DNA from 3 places in the Kitasatospora sp. NPDC088351 genome. Region 2 is predicted to be linked to each of the others. Evidence: riboswitches for the same ligand, from Rfam matches in the RefSeq annotation. Region 2 holds a riboswitch; each other region holds the start of a gene.
What was found. A riboswitch is a leader RNA that binds a small molecule or an ion and turns the genes downstream of it on or off. The one in region 2 is predicted to bind thiamine pyrophosphate.
Positions count from the first base shown of each region.

Region 1 (7,227 bases), on a different contig from region 2:
GCCCGGTTCTGCAGCAGCAGCTCGGCCACCAGCCAGAGCGCCACCACCGCCAACGCGGCGTACAGCAGCAGGTATCCGACACCCATCCGCCCGCTACCTCCAGTCGCGTGCCCGCGCGCGCCGCGCGTGTGCGGCGACTGTACCGGTTCAACGGCCCGGGTACCGCATCGCGTTCCCGGCCGCCCCCGGCACTTCTCCGGCCGGGGCGGCCGGGCCGCTCAGCGCTGGTGCAGACCGAGGTTCTGGTAGATCTCCAGCGTCGCGGTCGAGTGGTTGAGCGTGATGAAGTGCAGGCCGGGGGCGCCCTCGGCGAGCAGCCGCTCGGACATCGCGGTGGCGTGGTCCATACCGACCTCGCGCAGCGCCACCGGGTCGTCGATCACGGCCCGCAGCCGCTCCTCCAGGTCGGCCGGGAAGGCCGAGCCGCTCAGCTGGGGGAAGCGGTCCAGCTGCTTGGCGTTGGTGACCGGCATGATCTCCGGGATGATCGGCGCCTCGCAGCCGGCCGCCGTGACCCTGTCGCGCAGCCGCAGGTAGTCGTCGACCTCGAAGAACATCTGGGTGATCGCGTAGTCGGCGCCCGCGCGGATCTTCCCGACGAAGTGCCGGATGTCCTCGTCCCAGTCGGTCGAGCGCGGGTGCATGTTCGGGGAGGCGGCGACGCCGACGCAGAAGTCGCCGATCCCCTTGATCAGCTCCACCAGCTCGTACGCGTAGGTGACCCCCTGCGGGTGGCTCACCCACTCGCCCGTCGGGTCGCCGGGCGGGTCGCCGCGCACCGCGAGGACGTTGCGTACGCCCTGGTCGGCGTAGTGGCCGATGATGTTGCGCAGCTCGGCGATCGAGTGGTCGACCGCGGTCAGGTGGGCGACCGGCGTCAGCGTGGTCTCGGTGGCGATCCGGCCGACCATGTTGACCGTGCGCTCGCGCGAGGAGCCGCCGGCCCCGTAGGTCATGCAGACGAAGTTCGGGTCGAGCGGTTCGAGCCGCCGGATGGCGTCCCAGAGCCGCTGTTCACCGACCTCGGTGCGCGGCGGCATGAACTCGAAGGAGAAGGAGCGCTTGCCAGCCGCCAGGAGCTCGCGAACCGTCTGCGCGCGGTCTGTTCTGGTGGAAGCGACGCCGAGTGCCATGCTGGCAGGTTAACCGTCGGGCAAAGGACCCGGACAACCGAGGTCCACGGATTGAGACAATCGGTGGACGGCATTCCGGATCCCGGCCGGCCGTCGTCCGTACAGGCGTTCCCAGCCGCCCGGCTAGGCTTGCCGCACCCCAGCGAACCTCCGGAGCCTCATCGTGACCTCGCCCACCAGCCGCCCGGCCAGCCCCATTGACGTGGAGGACGTGCGCGAGCGGGTGAACGCCGCGCTCGCCGGGTTCATGGACGGCCAGTCGGCGCTGCTGGGGAAGATCTCCCCGCGGCTGGCACCCGCCGCCGACGCCCTGCGCGACTTCCTGCTCGACGGCGGCAAGCGGCTGCGCCCGGCGTTCTGCTACTGGGGCTGGCGCGGCGCCGGCGGCCCGGCCGGGGGCGACGGCATCGCGCACGCGGCGGCCGCTCTGGAGCTGCTCCAGGCCAGCGCGCTGGTCCACGACGACCTGATGGACCGCAGCGACACCCGGCGCGGCCTGCCCTCCGTCCACCGCCGCTTCGAGGCCCTGCACCGCGAGAGCGGCTGGCGCGGCGACCGCGAGCAGTACGGCGCCTCCGCGGCGGTGCTGCTCGGCGACCTGCTGCTGATCTGGTGCGACGAGCTGTTCCTGCGCTCGGGCCTGGAACCGGCCGCGGTGCTGTCCGCCAAGCCGGTGTTCGACCTGATGCGGACCGAGGTCATGGTCGGCCAGTACCTGGACGTCCTGGAGCCGGTCGCCGGCGACTCCGCCGACGCGGGCGCGCTGGAGCGGGCCCAGACCGTCCTGCACTACAAGTCGGCCAAATACACCATCGAGCGCCCGCTCCAGATCGGCGCGCTGCTCGCCGGCGCCGGGCCCGGGCTGGTCGAGGCGTACGGGGCGTTCGGCCTGCCGCTGGGCGAGGCGTTCCAGCTCCGGGACGACCTGCTGGGCGTCTTCGGCGACCCGGCCGTCACCGGCAAGCCGGCCGGGGACGACCTGCGCGAGGGCAAGCGCACCCTGCTGGTGGCGCACGCCATGCGCGGGCTGTCCGCGGCCGACGCCCGCCACCTGGACGAGCGGCTCGGGGCACCGGACCTGGCGACCGAGGAGGTCACCCGGCTGCGCGCGCTGGTGGAGCGCAGCGGCGCGCCCGGGCTGGTGGAGCGGCGGATCGAGGAGCTGATGCGCCAGGCGCTCGGCGCGCTGGAGGCGGCGCCGCTGGCGGACGAGCGGGCCCGCGAGGTGCTGCTGGCGCTGGCCGAGGCCGCCACCGTCCGCAAGTACTGACCGGTACCGGGGGTACGGCGGGCGGGTACGGGCGGACGGCGGCGGGCCCGGCGGGGTCAGGCCCGCAGCCGCCGGGACAGCTCGGCGGCGGCCGCCCGCGGGTCGTCCGCGCCGGTGATGGCGCGCACCACCACGATCCGGCGGGCGCCGGCCGCCAGCACCTGGTCCAGGTTGCCGAGGTCGATGCCGCCGATGGCGAACCACGGCCGGTCGGTGTCCCGCGCGGCCGCGTACGAGACCAGGCCGAGGCCCGGCGCGTGGCGGCCGGGCTTGGTCGGGGTCGGCCAGACCGGCCCGGTGCAGAAGTAGTCCACGCCGGGCTCGGCGATCGCCGCGTCCACCTCGGACTCGGCGTGGCAGGACCGTCCGATGATCACGTCCTCGCCGAGGATCGCCCGGGCGGCCGGCACCGGCAGGTCGTCCTGCCCGAGGTGCAGCACGTCGGGGCGGGCGGCGTGCGCGACGTCGGCGCGGTCGTTGACGGCCAGCAGCCTGCCGTGGCGGCGGCAGGCGTCGGCGAAGACCTCCAGGGCCGCCAGCTCCTGCCTGGCCTCCAGGCCCTTGTCCCGCAGCTGGACGATGTCCACCCCGCCGGCCAGCGCCTCGTCCAGGAACTCGGCGAGGTCGCCCTGCTCGCGGCGGGCGTCGGTGCACAGGTAGAGCCGGGCGTCGGCGAGCCGCCGGCGCGGGGTGTCCGCCGCCATCAGATCAGCATCGCCTGGGCGCGGCGCTTCACCTCGGTGCCGCGGTTCTCACACAGCGCCTGGATGGGGCTGCCGGGCAGCGACGGGTCCTCGGTGAAGAGCCACTCCAGGATCTCCATGTCGTTGTACCCGCAGTCGCGCAGGACGGTCAGGGTGCCCGACAGGTGCTTGACCAGGCCCTGGCCGTCGATGAACGCGGCAGGCACCTGCAGCGACTTGTTCGGGCCGCGCCGGACCGCGATCAGCCCGCCGCTGCGGACCAGGTCGCGGACCTCGGTGACCCGCACGCCCCACTGCTCCGAGATGTCGGGCAGGTACATCCACTCGGAAACGAGGGTTTCAATCTTGCTTTCGATCTCACTCACGCCACCAGACTGCCACCTCCACGGCCCGCCGCGCACCACTCACCACCCGCCGCACACCCGTCACAGGTCCGTCGAGCACCGGGCGGCCGCCTGCGGGCCCCGCCGCGCTACCCGGCGAGCGCCGACTTCAGCGGCACCGCGGGGTCCGCCGCCAGGGCCGGGTCCAGCGCCGTACCGCGCTCGATCAGCCGGCGGCCCTGGGCGAGGTCGCGCGGACGGTCCACCGCGAGCAGGGCGCGCGGCACACCGTCGCGCAGCCAGAGCACCGACCAGGACGGCTCCCCGGGTGAACCGCGCCACAGCGGCTCGTCACCGGCCCCGTGCCGCCCGGCGTACTGGACCATGCGGCCGAACTGCTCCGACCAGAAGTACGGCACCGGATCGTAGGGCGCCTGCGCGCCGAGGACGGCGGCGGCCGCCGCCGCGCCGGACTGCAGCGCGTGGTCCCAGTGCTGGACGGCCAGCCGGACGCCGGAGCGCGCCGACGGATAGCTGACGCAGTCCCCCGCGGCGAAGACGCCGGGCAGGCTGGTGCGCAGCCGCTCGTCCACCAGGACGGCACCGGCCGCGTCCAGTTCGACGCCGGAGCCGGCCAGCCAGCCGGTGGCCGGCCGGGCGCCGATCCCGACCAGCACCTCGTCGGCCGGCAGGTGCGAGCCGTCCGCCAGCAGCACCGCGCCGGGCTCCACCGCCGCGACCCCGACGCCGCAGCGCAGGTCCACCCCGGCCTCGGCGTACCAGGCGGCCATCGCCCGGCCGATCCCGGCGGGCAGCGCGCCGGGGACGGGCGCCGGGCCCATCTCGACGACCGTGACCTCGCACCCCGCCGCCCGGGCGGCGGTGGACACCTCGGCGCCGATCCAGCCCGCACCGACCAGCACCAGGCGCAGGCCCGGCCGGAGCAGGGCACGCAGCGCCAGCGCGTCGTCCAGGGTGTGCAGCAGGTGCGCGCGCTCGGCGCCGGGCAGGGCCCGCGGGGCGGCACCGGTGGCGATCACCAGCGTGCCGTACGGCAGATCGCCGGCGTCGGTGTGCAGCACCCCGGGGGTGAGGCCGGTGGCGCGGCGGCCGGTGAGCAGTTCGACGCCCAGGTCCGCGAAGTCGAGGTCGAGGGTGGTGGCATCGGCCTTGCCGAGCAGCACCTCCTTGGAGAGCGGCGGCCGGTCGTACGGCGCGTGGGGCTCCTCGCCGACCAGCACGATCCGCCCCCGCCAGCCGCCCTGCCGCAGCCCCGCGGCGCACTGCGCCCCGGCCAGCCCGGCCCCGACCACGACCACCTGATCCGTCCCGCTCAGCTCTGCCACGCCGTCACTGTACTCAGCGGCGGCCGTCCGTCCGGGCCCCACCCGGGCTCGGGTCCACCCCTCGTACGCGCCTTCGGCCGGGGCGGGACGCGGAGTTAAGGTGGTGGCACCAATTCACGGGAGCCCGGCGGACCGGGCTGAGAGGCGGGCTGACACGGCCTGCGACCGTCCGAACCTGATCCGGGTCATACCGGCGAAGGGAGAGCAGCGACTTTGACACGCTTGGCCAAGGGCGCGCATGCCGACGTCCTGGTGATCGGCGGGGGCATCATCGGCCTCGCCGTCGCCTGGCGCGCGGCCCGGCGCGGGCTGGGGAACATCGTGGTGATCGACCCGGCGCACGGCGGCGGCGCCGCCCGGGTCGCGGCCGGCATGCTCGCCCCCGTCACCGAACTCCAGTACGGCGAGGAGCCGTTGCTCCGCCTCGGGATGGCATCCAACGAGCGCTATGCCGCCTTCGCCGCCGAACTCACCGAGGCGAGCGGCGGCCAGGACACCGGCTACCGCCAGTGCGGCACCGTCGCCGTCGCCCTGGACTCCGACGACCGCGCGGAACTGCGTGAACTGCACGCCTTCCACCAGCGGCTCGGCCTGGACTCGCACTGGCTCACCGGCCGCGAGGCCCGCAGGCTCGAACCCATGCTCGCCCCCGGCGTCCGGGGCGGTCTGCACGTCACCGACGACCACCAGGTGGACGGCCGCCGGCTGGTCAGGGCGCTGGTCCTCGCCTGCGAGCGGGCCGGCGTCCTGCTGCACCGCGCAGAGGCCACCGAACTGCTGGTCGAGAACGACCGCGCGGTCGGCGCCCGGCTGGACACACTGGAGACCGTCACCGCCGACCGAATCGTGCTCGCCGCCGGTCCGCACAGCCACCGGCTGCCCGGCCTGCCCGAGGGCGTGCTCCCCGCGATCCGCCCGGTGAAGGGGCAGATCCTGCGGCTGCGGGTGCCCGAGCCGTACCGGCCGTTCCTCTCCCGCAACGTGCGCGCGGTGGTGCGCGGCCGGCACCTCTATCTGGTGCCCCGGGAGAACGGCGAGCTGGTGATCGGTGCCACCAGCGAGGAGCAGGGGTACGACACCACCGTCACCGCCGGCGGGGTGTACGAGCTGCTGCGCGACGCGCACGAGCTCGTCCCCGGCATCACCGAGCTGCCCCTGGTGGAGACCTCCGCCGGACTGCGCCCCGGCTCCCCGGACAACGCCCCGCTGATCGGTCCGACCGCCCTGCCCGGCCTCGTCGCCGCCACCGGCCACTACCGCAACGGCGTGCTGCTCACCCCGGTGACGGCCGATCTGGTCGCCGAGTACCTGGCCACCGGCGAGACGCCCGCCCTGGCGGCGCCGTTCACCCCCACCCGCTTCTCCCCCGCCCGCTCCACCACGAAGGCCCCCGCATGAGCGAGATCGCACTGACCGTCAACGGCGAGCCCCGGCAGGTGCCCGCCACCACCACCCTCGCCGAGGTGGTGGCCGCGCTGAGCGCCGCCAACTCCGGCGTCGCCGCCGCGCTCAACGAGACCGTGGTGCCGCGTGGTTCGTGGCCGCGGACCCGGCTCGCCGCGGGTGACCGGATCGAGATCCTCACCGCCGTCCAGGGAGGCTGACCATGGCGGACGACCTGCTGGACATCGCCGGGACCACGTTCGGCTCCCGGCTGATCATGGGCACCGGTGGCGCGCCCAGCCTGGAGATCCTGGAGCAGGCGCTGCGGGTCTCCGGCACCGAGCTCACCACGGTGGCGATGCGCCGGGTCGACGCCACCACCCAGGGCTCCGTCCTGGACGTGCTGGTCCGCAACGGCATCCGGGTGCTGCCCAACACGGCCGGCTGCTTCACGGCCGGCGAGGCGGTGCTGACCGCCCGGCTGGCCCGCGAGGCGCTCGGCACCGACTGGGTGAAGCTGGAGGTCATCGCGGACGAGCGGACCCTGCTGCCCGATCCGATCGAGCTGCTGGACGCCGCCGAGACCCTGGTCGACGACGGCTTCACCGTGCTGCCCTACACCAACGACGACCCGGTGCTGGCACGGAAGCTGGAGGACGTCGGCTGCGCGGCGATCATGCCGCTGGGCTCCCCGATCGGCTCCGGCCTGGGCATCCGCAACCCGCACAACTTCCAGCTGATCGTGGAGAGCGCCCGGGTCCCGGTGATCCTGGACGCGGGCGCCGGCACCGCCTCGGACGTGGCGCTGGCGATGGAGCTGGGCTGCGCCGCGGTGATGCTGGCCTCGGCGGTGACCCGCGCCCAGGACCCGGTGCTGATGGCCGACGCGATGCGGCACGCCGCCGAGGCCGGCCGGCTGGCGTACCGGGCGGGCCGGATCCCGCGCCGCTTCCACGCCGAGGCCTCCTCGGCCATGGCCGGCCGGGCCGACCTGGACACCCGCGAGCACCCGGCGTTCTGACCCGGGCGCGCCGGGGCGTGTCACAAGCCGGGCACAGAGGCCCCGGG
Region 1 is NZ_JBFBIL010000013.1:36,132-43,358, reverse strand. It holds gene AB0P06_RS12935 (hypothetical protein) at 1-86, opposite strand, end outside; gene metF (methylenetetrahydrofolate reductase [NAD(P)H]) at 219-1,133, opposite strand; gene AB0P06_RS12925 (polyprenyl synthetase family protein) at 1,297-2,403, shown strand; gene thiE (thiamine phosphate synthase) at 2,460-3,107, opposite strand; gene AB0P06_RS12915 (Rv2175c family DNA-binding protein) at 3,107-3,472, opposite strand; gene AB0P06_RS12910 (FAD-dependent oxidoreductase) at 3,580-4,776, opposite strand; TPP riboswitch at 4,883-4,995, shown strand; gene thiO (glycine oxidase ThiO) at 4,990-6,174, shown strand; gene thiS (sulfur carrier protein ThiS) at 6,171-6,380, shown strand; gene AB0P06_RS12895 (thiazole synthase) at 6,383-7,180, shown strand.
Region 1: it holds a riboswitch for thiamine pyrophosphate, as region 2 does, so the genes downstream of both, thiO (glycine oxidase ThiO) here and AB0P06_RS00375 (cytosine permease) in region 2, are expected to answer to the same signal.

Region 2 (7,227 bases):
TCGGTCCGGGCGGCCGCGACGATGTGCGCCACCGAGACGCGCCGGGGCGAGGGCAGCGTGCCGAGCAGCCGGCGCAGCGAATCCTCGCCCGGCACGCCGTCCGCGGCGGCCCCCGTGTAGCCCAGACTGAGCTGGTAGTCCTGGTAGTTGAGGGTGTCGGCGTCCCGCCAGTCCTCGTCCGGACCGGCCGTGTAGTGCGAGCCGTGCCCGGACGCCACCAGCGCGTCGCCCACCTGCCGGACCTGCGGGCCGTGCGCGCCGTACCCGTACTCCAGGCCGTTGATGGTCACCCGGTAGCGGGCCGGCCCCGGCGTCGACCGGGACGGGGGCGGCGGAGCACCGCCCGCGCCGGCCACGATGCCCGGCAGGACGAGACCGTGGAACTGCTGCACCCGGGCATCGCCGGGGCAGGCGGTGCCGCCGTCCGACCACTCCGGGAAGAGCCGGTGAAAGCCGTAACCGGGGTCGTCGGCGGTGCGGCAGACCCGCAGCGGGATGCCGTGCCGCTGGTGCAGCCAGACCCCGACCGCGATGAACGTCCCGATCTGCGCGGCCGTCCACGGATCGGTGTGCTGGTCGTTGCTGGCCGACTCGATGCTCACCGCGCCGGTGCCGTCCGGCCGGTGGTTCGCGGCCATGTTGGCGTCGGCCCGGGTCTGGGTGCCGATGTACTGGGCGATGCCGCCGTCGTAGCCGACCCCGAAGTGCGACTCCAGGTTGGTCGAGTCCCGCCAGTACTCGTAGATGCGGCGCGGCGTCCAGGGCGCCGCCATGCTGTGAAAGATCACCTGCGTCGGCACGATCGCCGGCTGCGCGTCCGACTCGGGCTGAAGCTCCATCTTCTCAGCGCCGGGGTACCAGGCCATCCGTGTCTCCTCGCCGGGCCCACTCCCAGGGCAGTCCGCCCCTTACCCCCGGCACACGCCCCCTCGCCGCACCCACAAGGACGCCCCCACCCCAAACCCCCCGTTCAGGTGAACCCACCACCCCCGGCCCACGGTCGGCCCACCGCCTCCACCCCGGTGGAAAACGCGAAGGGCGGGTGTCGGCCTGGGGCCAACACCCGCCCTGAGCAGGCGGTTTCTCCTACCAGCGGAGAGCGTGGGATTCGAACCCACGGTGACGGGTCACGCCACGACAGTTTTCAAGACTGTTCCCTTAGGCCGCTCGGGCAGCTCTCCAGGCGGAGGTCAGCCTAACGGGTCCGGCGGGGTTCGGTGCACAGGGTTTCGGGGACGGGGTCAGTCGCCGACGCGCTCGGTGAGGGTGACCTTGGTGTTGAAGGTCTGGCCGTTGCGGGTGTACTCGACGTCGACGGTCTCGCCGGGCTTGTGCGTCCAGATCTTGCTGACCAGGGCGGGGCCGTTCTCGATCGGGCTGCCGCCGAGCTTGGTGATGACGTCGCCGGGCTTGAGGCCCGCCTTGTCGGCCGCGCCGCCGGGGGTGACGGCCGGGGTGCCCTGGATGTCGCGGGTCTGGATCTGTGCGCCGTCGCCCTTGTAGTCGTCGTTGCGGAGGACGTCGAGCTTGGCGTAGACGGGCTTGCCGGTCTTGATCAGGGTCTCGGCGACCCACTTGGCCTGGTTGATCGGGATGGCGAAGCCGAGGCCGATGCTGCCGGCCCGGCCGGTGCTGGAGGCGTTGGACTGGATCGCCGAGTTGATGCCGACCACCGCGCCGCTGGAGTCGAGCAGCGGGCCGCCGGAGTTGCCGGGGTTGATCGAGGCGTCGGTCTGCAGGGCGTTCATGTACGAGGACTGGGCGCCGGTCTCGTCGCCGGAGGCGACCGGGCGGTCCTTCGCGCTGATGATGCCGGTGGTGACGGTGGACTCCAGGCCGTACGGGGCACCGATGGCGATGGTGGAGTCGCCGACGTTGACCTTGTCGGAGTCGGCCAGCGGAAGCGGGGTCAGCTTGTCCCCCTTCGGGGGGTTGTCCAGCTTGACCACGGCCACGTCGTAGCCCTCGGCGCGGCCGAGCACGGAGGCGTTGTAGGAGCTGCCGTCGGCGAACTTGACGGTCAGTTTGCCGCCGTTGGAGGCGGGCGCCACCACGTGGTTGTTGGTGAGGATGTGGCCCTCGGTGTCGAAGACGAAGCCGGTGCCGGTGCCGGACTCGCCGTTGCCCTGCGCCTTGATGGTGACGACGCTGGGCAGCGCCTTCTGCGCGATGCCGGCGACGGAGCCGGGGGCGGGCTCGTTCTTCTCCGGGCTGTTGGCCTGCACGGTGGTGCTGCGGCGGTCGTTCGCGGAGCTGGCGCTGTTGTCGTTGCGGTCGGCGATGGTCACGCCGAGCGCGCCGCCGGCCACACCGGCGACCAGGGCGACGGCGGCGATCAGGGCGACCAGGCCGCCGCGCTTCTTGCGCGGACCGCCGGGGCCGGACGTACCGGGGTACTCGGGCGGGTAGCCGAGCGGGCCGCCGGGGTGGCCGGGACCGCCGGCGCCGCCGGCCGAGGAGTCGTGCGGGCCCCAGCCGCCGAGCGGCTGGCCCGCGCCGAAGGGGTGCTGCTGCGCGGGCGGGCCCGCCGGGGCGCCGTACGGGTCGTGGGCCGCGGCGGGCGGGGCACCGTACGGGTCGTGCGCCGCGGCGGCCGGGGCGCCCGTGGTGGCGTACGGGTTGACGGCGGGCGCGACGGGCGCCGTCGGCAGGGCCGGTGCCTCGGCGAGCGCCAGGGCGGGCGCGGCCGGCGGCCCCGCCGGGGCGGGCGGCACGACCGGCGGCGGGGCGTCGATGTACCCCGGGCCGGGGTGGCCGGCCTCGACCGGGGCGGGCGCGGACACGGGAGCGTCGGCAGCCGCGGCCGCGGCGGGTGCCTCGGCCGGCGCCGGGGCGCTGATCTTGCTGAACGCCAGCGTCGGCGTGGATCCGCCGGCCGCCGGAGCGGCGGGCGCGGCGGGCACCGCCGGTGCCACGTCGGTGGTGGTCCGGTCGGCGGGCGCCTGTGCGGGGGTGGCAGCGGCGGACGCGGACTGCTGCGCCGGACCGTCATGAGCGGGACCCACCACCCCCTGGCCGCCGGAGGGCTGTTCCCCCTGCGGCCCGGTGGACCCAACCTCGCGCTCGGTGCTCACGGACGACCTCCATAGCTGACAGGACCAAGAAGCATAGTTTTTCGCACACTCGATTCGATTGCCGTAAGGACCCTTCTGAAGAAGTCATAAGAATCCTTAGCCAGGCCCGACGGCCCCGTCCGGAAACCCGGCCGAACGCCCCCGAACCACCACCCCCACCGGCCGCTCGCCCACCGCCGCCGGATGTCCCTCGCGGCCGGGGCGCCCAGCGCCTGGCCTTGGCGTTCACCCCCGTGCCGGTTAGCCTGTCGCTCACAACTGACACGCGGGAGCTTGGACCTTCCCAGGCTGAGAGTGCGCTGGTCGACCGTACGCCACGACGTCCGTGGGCGGACCGTCGAGGGGGCGCTGACCGCCGGAACCTGTCCGGGTAATGCCGGCGTAGGGAGTATCGGCCATGCCGCCTGCTTCGCCATCCTCTTCTTCGGGCGCGCCCGCGTCCAAGGGTTTCTCCGAACCGTCCACGACCGTTCACTCCGACGCCGGTCCCCCCGCGCCCGGTTCCGCCGTGCCCGGCTCCCCCACCGCGACCGGCGCCGCCGCGGCCACCGCCGTCCTGGACCGGCCGGACCGGTCCGAGCGGGTCGAGGCGCCGCTCGTCCTGGACACCGAGCCGCCGCGCACGCTCCGCTTCCGCGACCACTTCGCGCTCTGGATGAACCTCGGCGTCAGCCTGATCGGCTTCACCACCGCCGCCACCGTGCTGGGCGCGCGGGGCAGCGAGCTCTCCCTGGCCGCCGCCGTGACCGCGATCGCGGCCGGGACCGTGGTCGGCACCGCGATGCTCGGTGTGGCCGCCCTGATCGGGGCCCGTACCGGCGCACCGGCGATGGCGAACCTGCGCGGGCTGTTCGGGACGAAGCTCTCGTACGTGCCGACGGTGCTGAACATCGTCCAGTGCGTCGGCTGGGGCGTGTACGAGCTGCTGGTGATCGCGATGGGCGCGCAGACCGTCGTCCACACCGAGGGCTACCGCTGGGCCTTCGTCCTGCTGGCGGGCGCGCTGACCACCGCGCTGACCATCTGGCCGCTGGGCTCGATCGCGGTGCTGCGGCGGTTCGTCGCCGGGGCGGTCGCGGTCGCGATGGTGTACTTCACCGTCCAGCTGGGCCGGCACGGCGTGCCGGACCCGGGCGCGGGCAACTGGCACGGCTTCCTGAAGGCCACCGACGCGATGATCGCGGTGTCGATCTCCTTCGTGCCGCTGGCCGCCGACTACACCCGGCACTCGCGCACCCCGCGCGCCGCGTTCTGGGGCAGCTTCTCCGGCTACACCGTCGCCCAGGTCTGGTGCTACGTGCTGGGCCTGATCGCGCTGCTGCAGTCCGGCGGCGACCCGGACCGGATCTTCGACTCCTTCCTGGGCGTCTGGGCCGGCTGGGCGTTCCTGCTGGTGCTGGTCCTGCGCGAGACGGACCAGTCCTTCGCCAACGTGTACTCGACCGCGATGTCCGTCCACAACCTGCTGCCCAGGGTGGACCGCCGGGTGCTGACCGGCGGGACCGGGCTGCTGATCACGGTGCTGGCTCTGCAGATCACCGAGTTCACCGACTCCTACTACGCCTTCCTGGGCCTGATCGGCTCGGTGTTCGTGCCGATGTTCGCGGTGCTGGCGGTCGACTACTTCCTCGGCGCCGGCCGGCGCGGCTGGAACCTCTCCGCCGACGCGCCGTCCCGCCGGCTGATGCTGCTGCCGTGGGCGCTGGGCTTCGTCGTCTACCAGCTGATCGCGCCGACCGCGATCGCCGGCTGGTGGACGGACTTCTGGACCTCCGTCCAGGAGGCGCTGCACTTCACCCCGCAGGAGTGGACCTCGGCCTCGCTGTTCGGCTTCCTGGTGCCGGCCCTGGCCACCTGGGCGCTCACCCCGCTGACCCGCCGGGACGCGCGGGACTGATCCGCCCCCCCACGCGAAGACGGCCCCTCAGGTTGGGGCCGTCTTCGTTTTCGCGTCACTTCCGCCGCCTATCGTGGGACGTGTGACCAGCCCCGACCTCCCCCCGGCGGCGGCGCGCACCGCGCCGTCCGTCCAGGTGATCGCCCACCGCGGATCCTCGTACGCACTGCCCGAGCACACGCTCGCCGCCTACCGGCGGGCGCTCACCGAGGGCGCCGACGCGGTCGAGTGCGATGTCCGGGTCACGGCCGACGGGCATCTGGTCTGTGTGCACGACCGCAGGATCGGCCGGGTCTCGGACGGCCGCGGCACGGTGTCCGCGATGACGCTGGCCGAGCTGGAGGCGCACGACTTCGGCGCCTGGAAGACGGGCGCACCGAGCGCGGACCCGGAGCTGCGGGGCGTTCTGCGGCTGGAGAGCCTGCTGGAGCTGGTCGCGGACTGCGGACGCCCGGTGGACCTGGCGATCGAGACCAAGCACCCGGTCCGTTTCCGGGGCCGGGTGGAGGCCGAGCTCCTGCGGATGCTGGACCGGTTCAAGATCACCGGAGACCCCGCGGACGGCCGCCCGCAGGCCCGGATCATGAGCTTCTCCGCGCTGGCGCTCGCCCGGGTGGCCGCCACCGCGCCGCAGTACCCGAGGGTGTTCCTGTTCGAGCGCGGCCTGCCGCTGCGGGGCCGGCTGCGCCCGGGCGCGACGCTGCCGGGCGGGGCCGGGATCGCCGGGCCCGGCATCGAGCTGGTGCGGGCCAGGCCGCGGCTGGTGACGCGACTGCGCGAGCTGGGCCACCAGGTGCACGTCTGGACCGTGGACGAGCCGGCCGACGTGGAGCTGTGCCTGGAGCTCGGGGTGTCGGCGATCATCACCAACCGCCCGGCCGAGGTCCTCGCCCAGCTCGGCCGGTGAACCAAACCTGCTGCCGACAATTTTTGCCGGAAATTATGCGTTTTCACGACGGAGGGTGAGCACGGAATCACCTGCCGCCCACCCTGGGTCGCGCGGTTTGAAATGTCCGCGCGGGATCGCCCCGCAGTCGTTTCCGACGCATTACCAAGGGGCATCCATCCCTCGGCATACGCTGAAGGAGGTCCGGGGGTGGCGTTGATGGTGGCGCGTGAAGTGCCGACTTCATCGACCATGGCAGTGCCGCACGGCCCAGCGAGTGTCGGGGTCGCACGGCGCCGACTGCGTCGAGATCTGGGCGACCGGGAGATACCCGAACCGGTCATTGATGATGCTGTTCTGATCCTTTCCGAACTGCTGAGTAATGCCTGTCGCTATGCGCGGCCGCTCGGGCCATTGCCCGCGCTCGGCCGCAGCGCCCGGGCGGAGGTCGTGGACCAGGTGCTCGTCGGGGTCCCCACCGCGGGCCAGGGCGCCAGGACGGCCGCGCACCCACAGCCGGACGGCGGCGACGGCGGGGTCCTGGTGCGCTGGCAGATGCACGCGGACGGGATCCTCACGCTGGAGGTCACCGACGGCGGGGCGCAGACCCGCCCGACGCCCGCCGGCCCGTCCCTGACCTCGCGCGGCGGCCGCGGCCTGAGCATCGTCGGCCAGCTGGCCAGCGACTGGGGTGTGCGCGACGCTCCCGGCGAAGTGACGGTGTGGGCGGCACTGCCCGCCCGGGCCCGCCACGCCCGACGGACCGGCGGTGATGCCCGCAGCGCCTGAGCGGGCCGGACCCGCCCGTCCGCGCGCCCCCGCGCCCCGTCCGCGCCCCGTCCGCGCGCGCCGCCACCCACGCCCCGCCCCGACGTGTGTCCACGCGCCGGGGGAACGTCAGTAGGCTGCCCGGAGCACAACACAACCGTCCCCGGGAGAGCCGCACCATGGGCAAGAAGGCCGCCAAGAAGGCGCCGCAGCGCAGCCAGTCCACCACCGCCGCCACGGGCGAGATCCCCGTGGTCGGGGCCCGCGAGAACTGCCCCTGCGGTTCCGGCCGCCGGTACAAGGCGTGTCACGGCCGGGATGCCTCGCACGCCGTGCAGGAGCTGGTGCACCGCCCGTTCGAGGGGCTGCCGGGCGAGGCCGACTGGGTCGCGCTGCGCGAGCTGGTGCCGGCCGCGACGGTGCCGCTGACGCTGGCCGCCGGGGTGGCCGAGGCCGCCAACGGCGAGGTCCCGTCGGTGACGCTGGCGACCGTCCTGCCGCTGGCCTGGCCCGCGCTGCGCCGCCCGGACGGCTCGATCCTGCTCGGCCTGCAGACCCAGTCCGCCTCCGGCGACCTGAGCCGCGACCTCGCGGACGCCCTG
Region 2 is NZ_JBFBIL010000001.1:90,455-97,681, reverse strand. It holds gene AB0P06_RS00390 (peptidoglycan-binding protein) at 1-866, opposite strand, end outside; tRNA gene AB0P06_RS00385 (tRNA-Ser) at 1,094-1,181, opposite strand; gene AB0P06_RS00380 (trypsin-like peptidase domain-containing protein) at 1,242-3,074, opposite strand; TPP riboswitch at 3,330-3,479, shown strand; gene AB0P06_RS00375 (cytosine permease) at 3,583-4,971, shown strand; gene AB0P06_RS00370 (glycerophosphodiester phosphodiesterase family protein) at 5,054-5,878, shown strand; gene AB0P06_RS00365 (ATP-binding protein) at 6,077-6,646, shown strand; gene AB0P06_RS00360 (DUF5926 family protein) at 6,805-7,227, shown strand, end outside.

Region 3 (7,227 bases), on a different contig from region 2:
TTCGAGTACCAGATCCCCGACGACAGCACCGTCGACCAGGCCGACGACATCCTCCGCAGCGCGGGCGTCCCCTACCTCCTCGTCCGTGACCACAACGGCCGCTGCGAAGGCCTGGTCACCCGGACGGGACTCCACCCGTTCCTCGCCCCGCCCTGGTACACCGAACTCACCCCGGTCAGCAGCACCAGGCACCAGCGCGGCCCGTTCGCCTGGCCGACCATGACCCTCTCCACGGCCGCTGTCGCGATGCGGATCAAGCACCTGACCGTCTGGCCGGTCATCGACGACGACGGCTACCTCCTCGGCATCCTCACCGCCGACCGGGTCGCCGGCCTGATCGACTCCGCCTCCGGCTGACCGGCGCGGAACCGCTGGGAGATCTTCATCAAGCAGAACATGAAAGCAAGCACCATCGGCATCTCCGTCACGCCCGGCCAGGGGCAGATCAACTCGATGCTCGGGAAGTACGTGCGGTAGCGCGTGGCATCACGGGTCAACAACCGGTAGCCGCGCACCGCCGCATGCGCACCGATGTGAAAGTCCGGCAACGGTGCGGGCTTCTGCCCGCCGCGCTTGCGGTACAGCAGAAATGCCTTGCCGGCCAGAAACCCCGCCTCGTAAGGGGCTCCCGCGCGAAGCCCTCGGCAGGAAGAACGGCGTCAAGGTCCTCGATCGCGGCGTACGCCACCGGGACCTCCGCGTAGACGATCGGATTGATCACCACTTCACCCTCGTTCTGGGCCTTGGACAGCGCAGCCTCCGCCCAGTCCGGGCGCCGGCGGTACTCGAACCATCACTGCCGACGGTCGGCCCGACGTCTCGTTATATGGCAGTGACTGGTTTTGTGCTGGTGTGCAAACGATCCACCTGAGAAGATCTTCACATCGCAGCTGTCGGGCCCGCGACGAAGAGGCGGACCGGCCTCAGCGAACGTCTGCATTTGGTTCCTCTGGGGGGGAAATTACCCATGTTCACGCACTCGTCCACCCGCCGTTCCCGCCTGCTCGCCGCCGCCACGCTGGTGGTCGCCACCGGCACCGCCGCGCTCGCCCCGGCGACCGCCTTCGCCGACATCCCCGCACCGAGCGACGCCAAGCCCCTGGTAGCCACCCTGGAGCCGGTTGCGGGGCAGGCCCCGCTGACCCGCGGTGGCAACGGCGCGGCCCTGACGATGACCGTCACCAACAACTCCGACCAGGAGCAGCCGTTCCACCCGGCGGTGACCGTCACGCCGGTGGGCTCCGCCCCGAGGGGATGGACCTGGATCGACTTCAGCGCCAAGGCGATCTCCGCACCGGCCACCTACAGCCTGATGAGTTGGGGCGACAACAGCGATTTCTCCGGCTACGTCGTGCCCGAGAACTCCATGTACTTCGTGCCTTTCAAGGTGCCGGCCCACACGACCTACAGCTGGGCGGTCTCCTTCAAGCTGAAGGCCGCCCTCCCGGCGGACGACACCGCCGTGCAGGTCGGGCTGGTGAACGACCTGAACGACAGCACCAACAGCGACCCGGTGACCCTGCCGGTCGCCTCCCCCACCGGCGCCCTCGTCCAGACCTTCACGAAGAACATGGGCACCGTCTCGTACAAGGAGCCGTTCGAGACCGATCTCGGCCTGACCAACAACGGCGCGGGCATCGACTCGACGATCAACCCGACGCTCCGCTTCAGCGACGGTTCCCGCCCGATCCCGGCCACCCTCAAGCTGGACGTGCTGCAGGACGACCAGTGGATCACGGTCCCCGGCTCGGACAACGTCTGGAAGCTGCCGCCGGTGGCCGGCGGTCTCGGCAAGGGTGCGAGCCACCACTACAACGTGCGGCTGTCGCTCACCGAATACACCGGGCAGTGGTCCTACCTCTCCGGCTCGCTCAGCCTCGCTCCGGACACCGACCAGGGCCCGGTCGACATCGGCGTGAAGGCGTCGTTGACCGTGATCGGCACCCCCGTCCCGTCCACCTTCACCGCCCAGAACTGACCGACACCGGTGCCCCGGGCAACCTTCGCGGCCCGGGGCACCGGCCGTTCCCGGAACGTTCGGCAGAGGGCGGGCTCGACACCGTCGTGGCTGCGAGCGAAGCCGGGGATGCGAACCGCCTCAACGTGCGGCACCTGCCCATAACGATCATTTACAGCGCCGGGCGGGCAGCCTGAGCGCAGTGCCGGGAAGCCCCTCCGCTTCCCGGCACTGCTGTCGGTCGGCATGGGCCGCGAGCCCGGCTTCGCTCCCGGCCCATGCCGACGGTGGAGCCCGATCAGTCCGCGAGCGGGAGGTAGACCCGGTTGCCCTGGGCGGCGAACTCCTCGGACTTGGCCTTCATGCCCGCCAGGGCCTCGGCGTCGAACTCGGTCTCCACGGCACTGGAGCCCTCGCCGTGCTCGGCCCGGATCTTTTGACTGATCTTCATCGAGCAGAACTTCGGGCCGCACATGGAACAGAAGTGGGCCGTCTTGGCGGGCTCCGCGGGGAGGGTCTCGTCGTGGAAGGCGCGGGCCGTCTCCGGGTCGAGGGCCAGGTTGAACTGGTCCTCCCAGCGGAACTCGAAGCGGGCGTCGGAGAGGGCGTCGTCCCAGGCCTGGGCGCCGGGGTGGCCCTTGGCGAGGTCGGCGGCGTGGGCGGCGATCTTGTAGGTGATGACGCCGGTCTTCACGTCGTCCCGGTTGGGCAGGCCCAGGTGCTCCTTGGGGGTGACGTAGCAGAGCATCGCGGTGCCCCACCAGGCGATCATCGCGGCGCCGATGCCCGAGGTGATGTGGTCGTAGCCGGGGGCGACATCGGTGGTCAGCGGGCCGAGGGTGTAGAACGGCGCCTCGTCGCAGATCTCCCGCTGGAGATCCATGTTCTCCTTGATCTTGTTCATCGGGACGTGGCCCGGGCCCTCGATCATCACCTGGACGTCCTTGGCCCGGGCGATCCGGCCGAGTTCGCCCAGCGTCCGGAGTTCGGCGAACTGCGCCTCGTCGTTGGCGTCGGCGATCGAACCGGGCCGCAGGCCGTCACCGAGCGAGAAGGTGACGTCGTAGCGGGCGAGGATGTCGCAGAGCTCCTCGAAGTTGGTGTGGAGGAAGTTCTCCCGGTGGTGCGCCAGACACCAGGCGGCCATGATCGAGCCGCCGCGCGAGACGATGCCGGTCTTGCGGCGGGCCGTCAGCGGGACGTACCGCAGCAGCACTCCGGCGTGGACGGTCATGTAGTCCACGCCCTGCTCGCACTGCTCGACGACGGTGTCGCGGTAGACGTCCCAGCTGAGGTCCTCGGCCTTGCCGTCGACCTTCTCCAGCGCCTGGTAGAGCGGCACGGTGCCGATCGGCACGGGGGAGTTTCGCAGGATCCACTCGCGGGTGGTGTGGATGTTGCGGCCGGTGGAGAGGTCCATCACGGTGTCCGCGCCCCAGCGGGTGGCCCAGGTCATCTTCTCCACCTCCTCCTCGATCGAGGAGGTGACGGCGGAGTTGCCGATATTGGCGTTGATCTTCACCAGGAAGTTGGTGCCGATGGCGGCCGGCTCGACCTCGGGGTGGTTCACGTTGACCGGGATGACGGCCCGGCCGCGCGCCACCTCGGAGCGGACGAACTCCGGCGCCAGGCCCTCGCGCAGGGCGACGAACTCCATCTCCGGGGTCACGATGCCGCGCTTGGCGTAGCCGAGCTGGGTGACTGCGGCGTCGCCGCGGCCGCGCAGGGGGCGGCGCGGGCGGCCGGGGAAGACGGCGTCCAGGTTCTTCAGGTTTCCGCCGCGCGGCGAGGTGTGCTTGATCCCGTCGTCCTCGGGGCGGGCCTCGCGGCCGTCGTACTCCTCGACGTCGCCGCGCTGGCGGATCCACGCGTCGCGCAGCGCGGGCAGGCCGCGCCGTACGTCGGGCTCGTACGCCGGGTCGGTGTACGGCCCGGAGGTGTCGTAGAGCGGGACGCTCTTCTCGTTGGTGAGCACGACCTCGCGGTACGGAACGCGCAGGTCGGGGCGGGACCCGTCGCGGTAGGCCTTGCGCCAGGCCGGGGTCGGATAGCCGGTGCCCGCGCTGCTGACGGCGGCGTTCTGGGCAGACTGCGGCTGTGCATCAAAAGTGGTCATCAGACCTTCAACTCCCTACGCCGGCATTACCCGGTCAGGTTCCTGCGGTCGGCGCAGCGTTCGGCACGTCCAGCGACGTCCCGGTCAGCGCCCTCTCAGCCCGGTGCTCCGAGCTCCCGTGTCCGCAGGCGGTATTGCCCGCGCATGACGTCCAACACCGTAGCGAGCCGATCGCGGCTGGTCCAGAGGGGGTCGGTGCCCGGCGATTCGGCCGGCGGGCCCACCGGGGGAGCCCGGCCCGGCAGACTGGCAGTCACACGGGCAGGCGACGAGGGAGGCCGTAGTGGTCGGAAGCACAGGGCGGGTCACCGGTCCGGTCGGAGCCGGTCTGGTCGGCGAGGTGATGGTGCACGTCAGGGAGCGCCAGGGGACGGAGGCCTTCCTGGCCTACCTCGCCGTACCGGGCGACCGGCTGTCGGTCGGCACACCGGTGGTGGTGGTCGAGTACCACCCGCCCCGGACCGTCTATGTGGCACCGGTCTTCCCGTGACACGCTTGTGACAGCCCGTCACGTCACTTCCCTTTCCTTCGAGTTGCCCTGAGCGGACAATCCGAACCGGCGCATCTCATGCGCCGGAAGGGGGAGTTGAACCATGGTGCTCATCATCGCGGGGGCCGTCGTCGCCGCGCTGGTCTTCGGGATCACGCTCTTCAAACTCATGTGGCGGGTGGCGGAGCCCAACGAGGCTCTGATCATCTCCGGCTCCCGGCACCGGACCGAGGGGGTCGGCGACGGTCTGGGCTTCCGGATCGTCACCGGCCGCGGGACCTTCGTCACGCCGGGTCTCCAGGGTGTCCGCCGGCTCTCACTGGACCTCAACGAGGCCGAGCTGAACGTCGAATGCGTCACCTCACAGGGCATCCCGGTCCACGTCAAAGGCGTGGTGATCTTCAAGGTCGGCGACGACGAGGTCTCCATCGCCAATGCCGCCCGGCGCTTTCTCGACCAGCAGAAGCTGATCAGCCAGCGCGTCCACAACGTCTTCGCCGGCCACCTGCGCTCGATCGTCGGCGGGCTCACCGTCGAGGACATGATCAGGGACCGCGAGCGGCTCACCGGGGAGACCAGGGCCGCCTCCGGGCTGGAGATGGAGAAGCTCGGGCTGATCATCGACACCCTGCAGATCCAGGAGATCATCGACCCCACCGGCTACATCAAGAACCTCGCCATCCCGCACGCCGCCGCCGTCCAGCGGGACGCCCGGATCGCCCAGGCCGAGGCCGACCGGATGGCCACCGAGGCGGAGCAGGAGGCCGCCGCGCGCAAGGCCGAGGCCACCCGCAACAGCCAGATCCAGCAGTCCGCCTACCAGGCCGAACGGGACACCGCCAACGCCCGCGCCGAGCAGGCCGGACCGCTCGCCCAGGCCGCCGCCCGGCAGGAGGTGGTCGTCCAGGAGACCAAGGTCGCCGAGCTGGAGGCCCGCCGCAAGGAGCAGCAGCTGCAGATCGACGTCCGCAAGCCGGCCGACGCCAAGGCGTACGAGACCCGCACCAGGGCCGAGGCCGACCGCGACGCCCGGATCTCCGCCGCCCAGGCGCAGGCCCAGGAGACCGAGCTGAAGGCGGCGGCCGAGGCCGGCCAGGTCAAGATCGCCGCCGCGGCCGCCGCGGAGGCCACCAAGCTGCGCGGGCTCGCCTCCGCCGAGGCGACCAGGGCCACCGGGGAGGCGGAGGCCGCCTCCGCCGAGGCCCGCGGTCTGGCGGACGCTGAGGCGACCCGGGCGATCGGGCTCGCCAAGGCCGAGGGCATCCGGGCCCGGGCCGCCGCCCTCTCGGAGAACCAGGAGGCCGTGGTGGCACAGGAGTTGGCGGAGAAGTGGCCGGACATCGTGCTGGCCGCCGCCGAGTCCTTCGGCAATGTCGAGCACATGATCCTGCTGAACGGCGCCGACGGGGTTGGCGAGCTGTTCGCCAAGGCCCTCACCATGGGCGGCACCGGCCTCGGCCTCGCCCGGCAGCTGCTCACCACCATGCACGGTCCGGAACAGCCGGCGGCTCCGGCGCCGGGGCCGGAACCGGGGCCGGTCCAGCAGGTGCCGATCGAGGACCGCGCGGTGACGGAGGCCCGGGTCCGACGGTCGGCGGACGACAGCTGACGGATGACAGGTAACGGATGACAACTTTCAACATTCGTTTTCTGTTATCTGTTATCTGTTAGTTGTCGGTTGTCCGCCGCCACCAGAACGACCGGCGCCCGCACCCCACGCAGGGGGTACGGGCGTCCGGGGTCCGTACGGGTCAGCTCTTGGCGGCCTTCTTCACCAGGATCACCACGGCGGCGGCGATGCCGACCACCACCAGCAGCTTGATGACCACGCTCAGCAGGGCGCCGACGACGCCGAACACGAACCCCACGATGTTCCAGGCCAGGATCAGCACCAGCACCGGGACGACGATGTTGCGCACCCAGGAGGGCAGCGACTTCCAGAACTCAGCCATGTCCGTTCCTTCTCTCCCCTCGGGGCCGGCTGCCGTCCGGTGCCGCATCCCGTTTGCTTTCGATACTTCGATCGTACGGGGCCGCAAGTGCCGGAACGAGAGCCAACGGCCCGGAGAGAACCCCGAGATCACCCCGACTCCGACCCCCGGGGGCTCCCCTGAGGATCAGACCGGCCAGGAGGATCAGACCGGCCACGTCTCGCCACGCCAGGCGGCGTCCCAGAACATCCACTCGTAGCGCGAGGTGGTGGTGAAGTGCTCGACCACCCGGCGGCGCTCCGCCGGGGAGATCTCCTCGCCGAGCCGGTCGGTGAGCGCCAGCACCCGCCGCACCACGGCCTGGAACGTCTCGTCCCCGTAGGTCGCGATCCACTTCGCGTAGAGCGGGTCGGGGGAGCCCTTGGCGAGCAGTTCGTCACCGACCCGGGCATAGATCCAGTAGCAGGGCAGCACCGCGCCGACGGCCTCGGCGAAGGAACCGCCGTAGACGGTCGCCAGCAGATAGCTGGTGTAGGCCCGGGTGGTGGGCAACACCGGTTCCGTGGCGGCCTGTTCGGCGCTGGCGCCGAAGGCCTCCATGAACTCGGCGTGCATGCCCTGCTCGGCCGCCAGCGCGCCGACCGCGTCGTCGGCGAAGGCCCGCACCTCCTCCTCACCGGGCGCCTTGGCGGCGCAGACGGCGAGCGCGCGGGCGTAGTCGCGCAGGTAGTGC
Region 3 is NZ_JBFBIL010000075.1:18,436-25,662, reverse strand. It holds gene AB0P06_RS33075 (CBS domain-containing protein) at 1-357, shown strand, start outside; gene AB0P06_RS33070 (hypothetical protein) at 968-1,978, shown strand; gene thiC (phosphomethylpyrimidine synthase ThiC) at 2,256-4,073, opposite strand; TPP riboswitch at 4,069-4,203, opposite strand; gene AB0P06_RS33060 (hypothetical protein) at 4,357-4,563, shown strand; gene AB0P06_RS33055 (SPFH domain-containing protein) at 4,667-6,172, shown strand; gene AB0P06_RS33050 (DUF5326 family protein) at 6,315-6,515, opposite strand; gene tenA (thiaminase II) at 6,699-7,227, opposite strand, start outside.
Region 3: it holds a riboswitch for thiamine pyrophosphate, as region 2 does, so the genes downstream of both, thiC (phosphomethylpyrimidine synthase ThiC) here and AB0P06_RS00375 (cytosine permease) in region 2, are expected to answer to the same signal.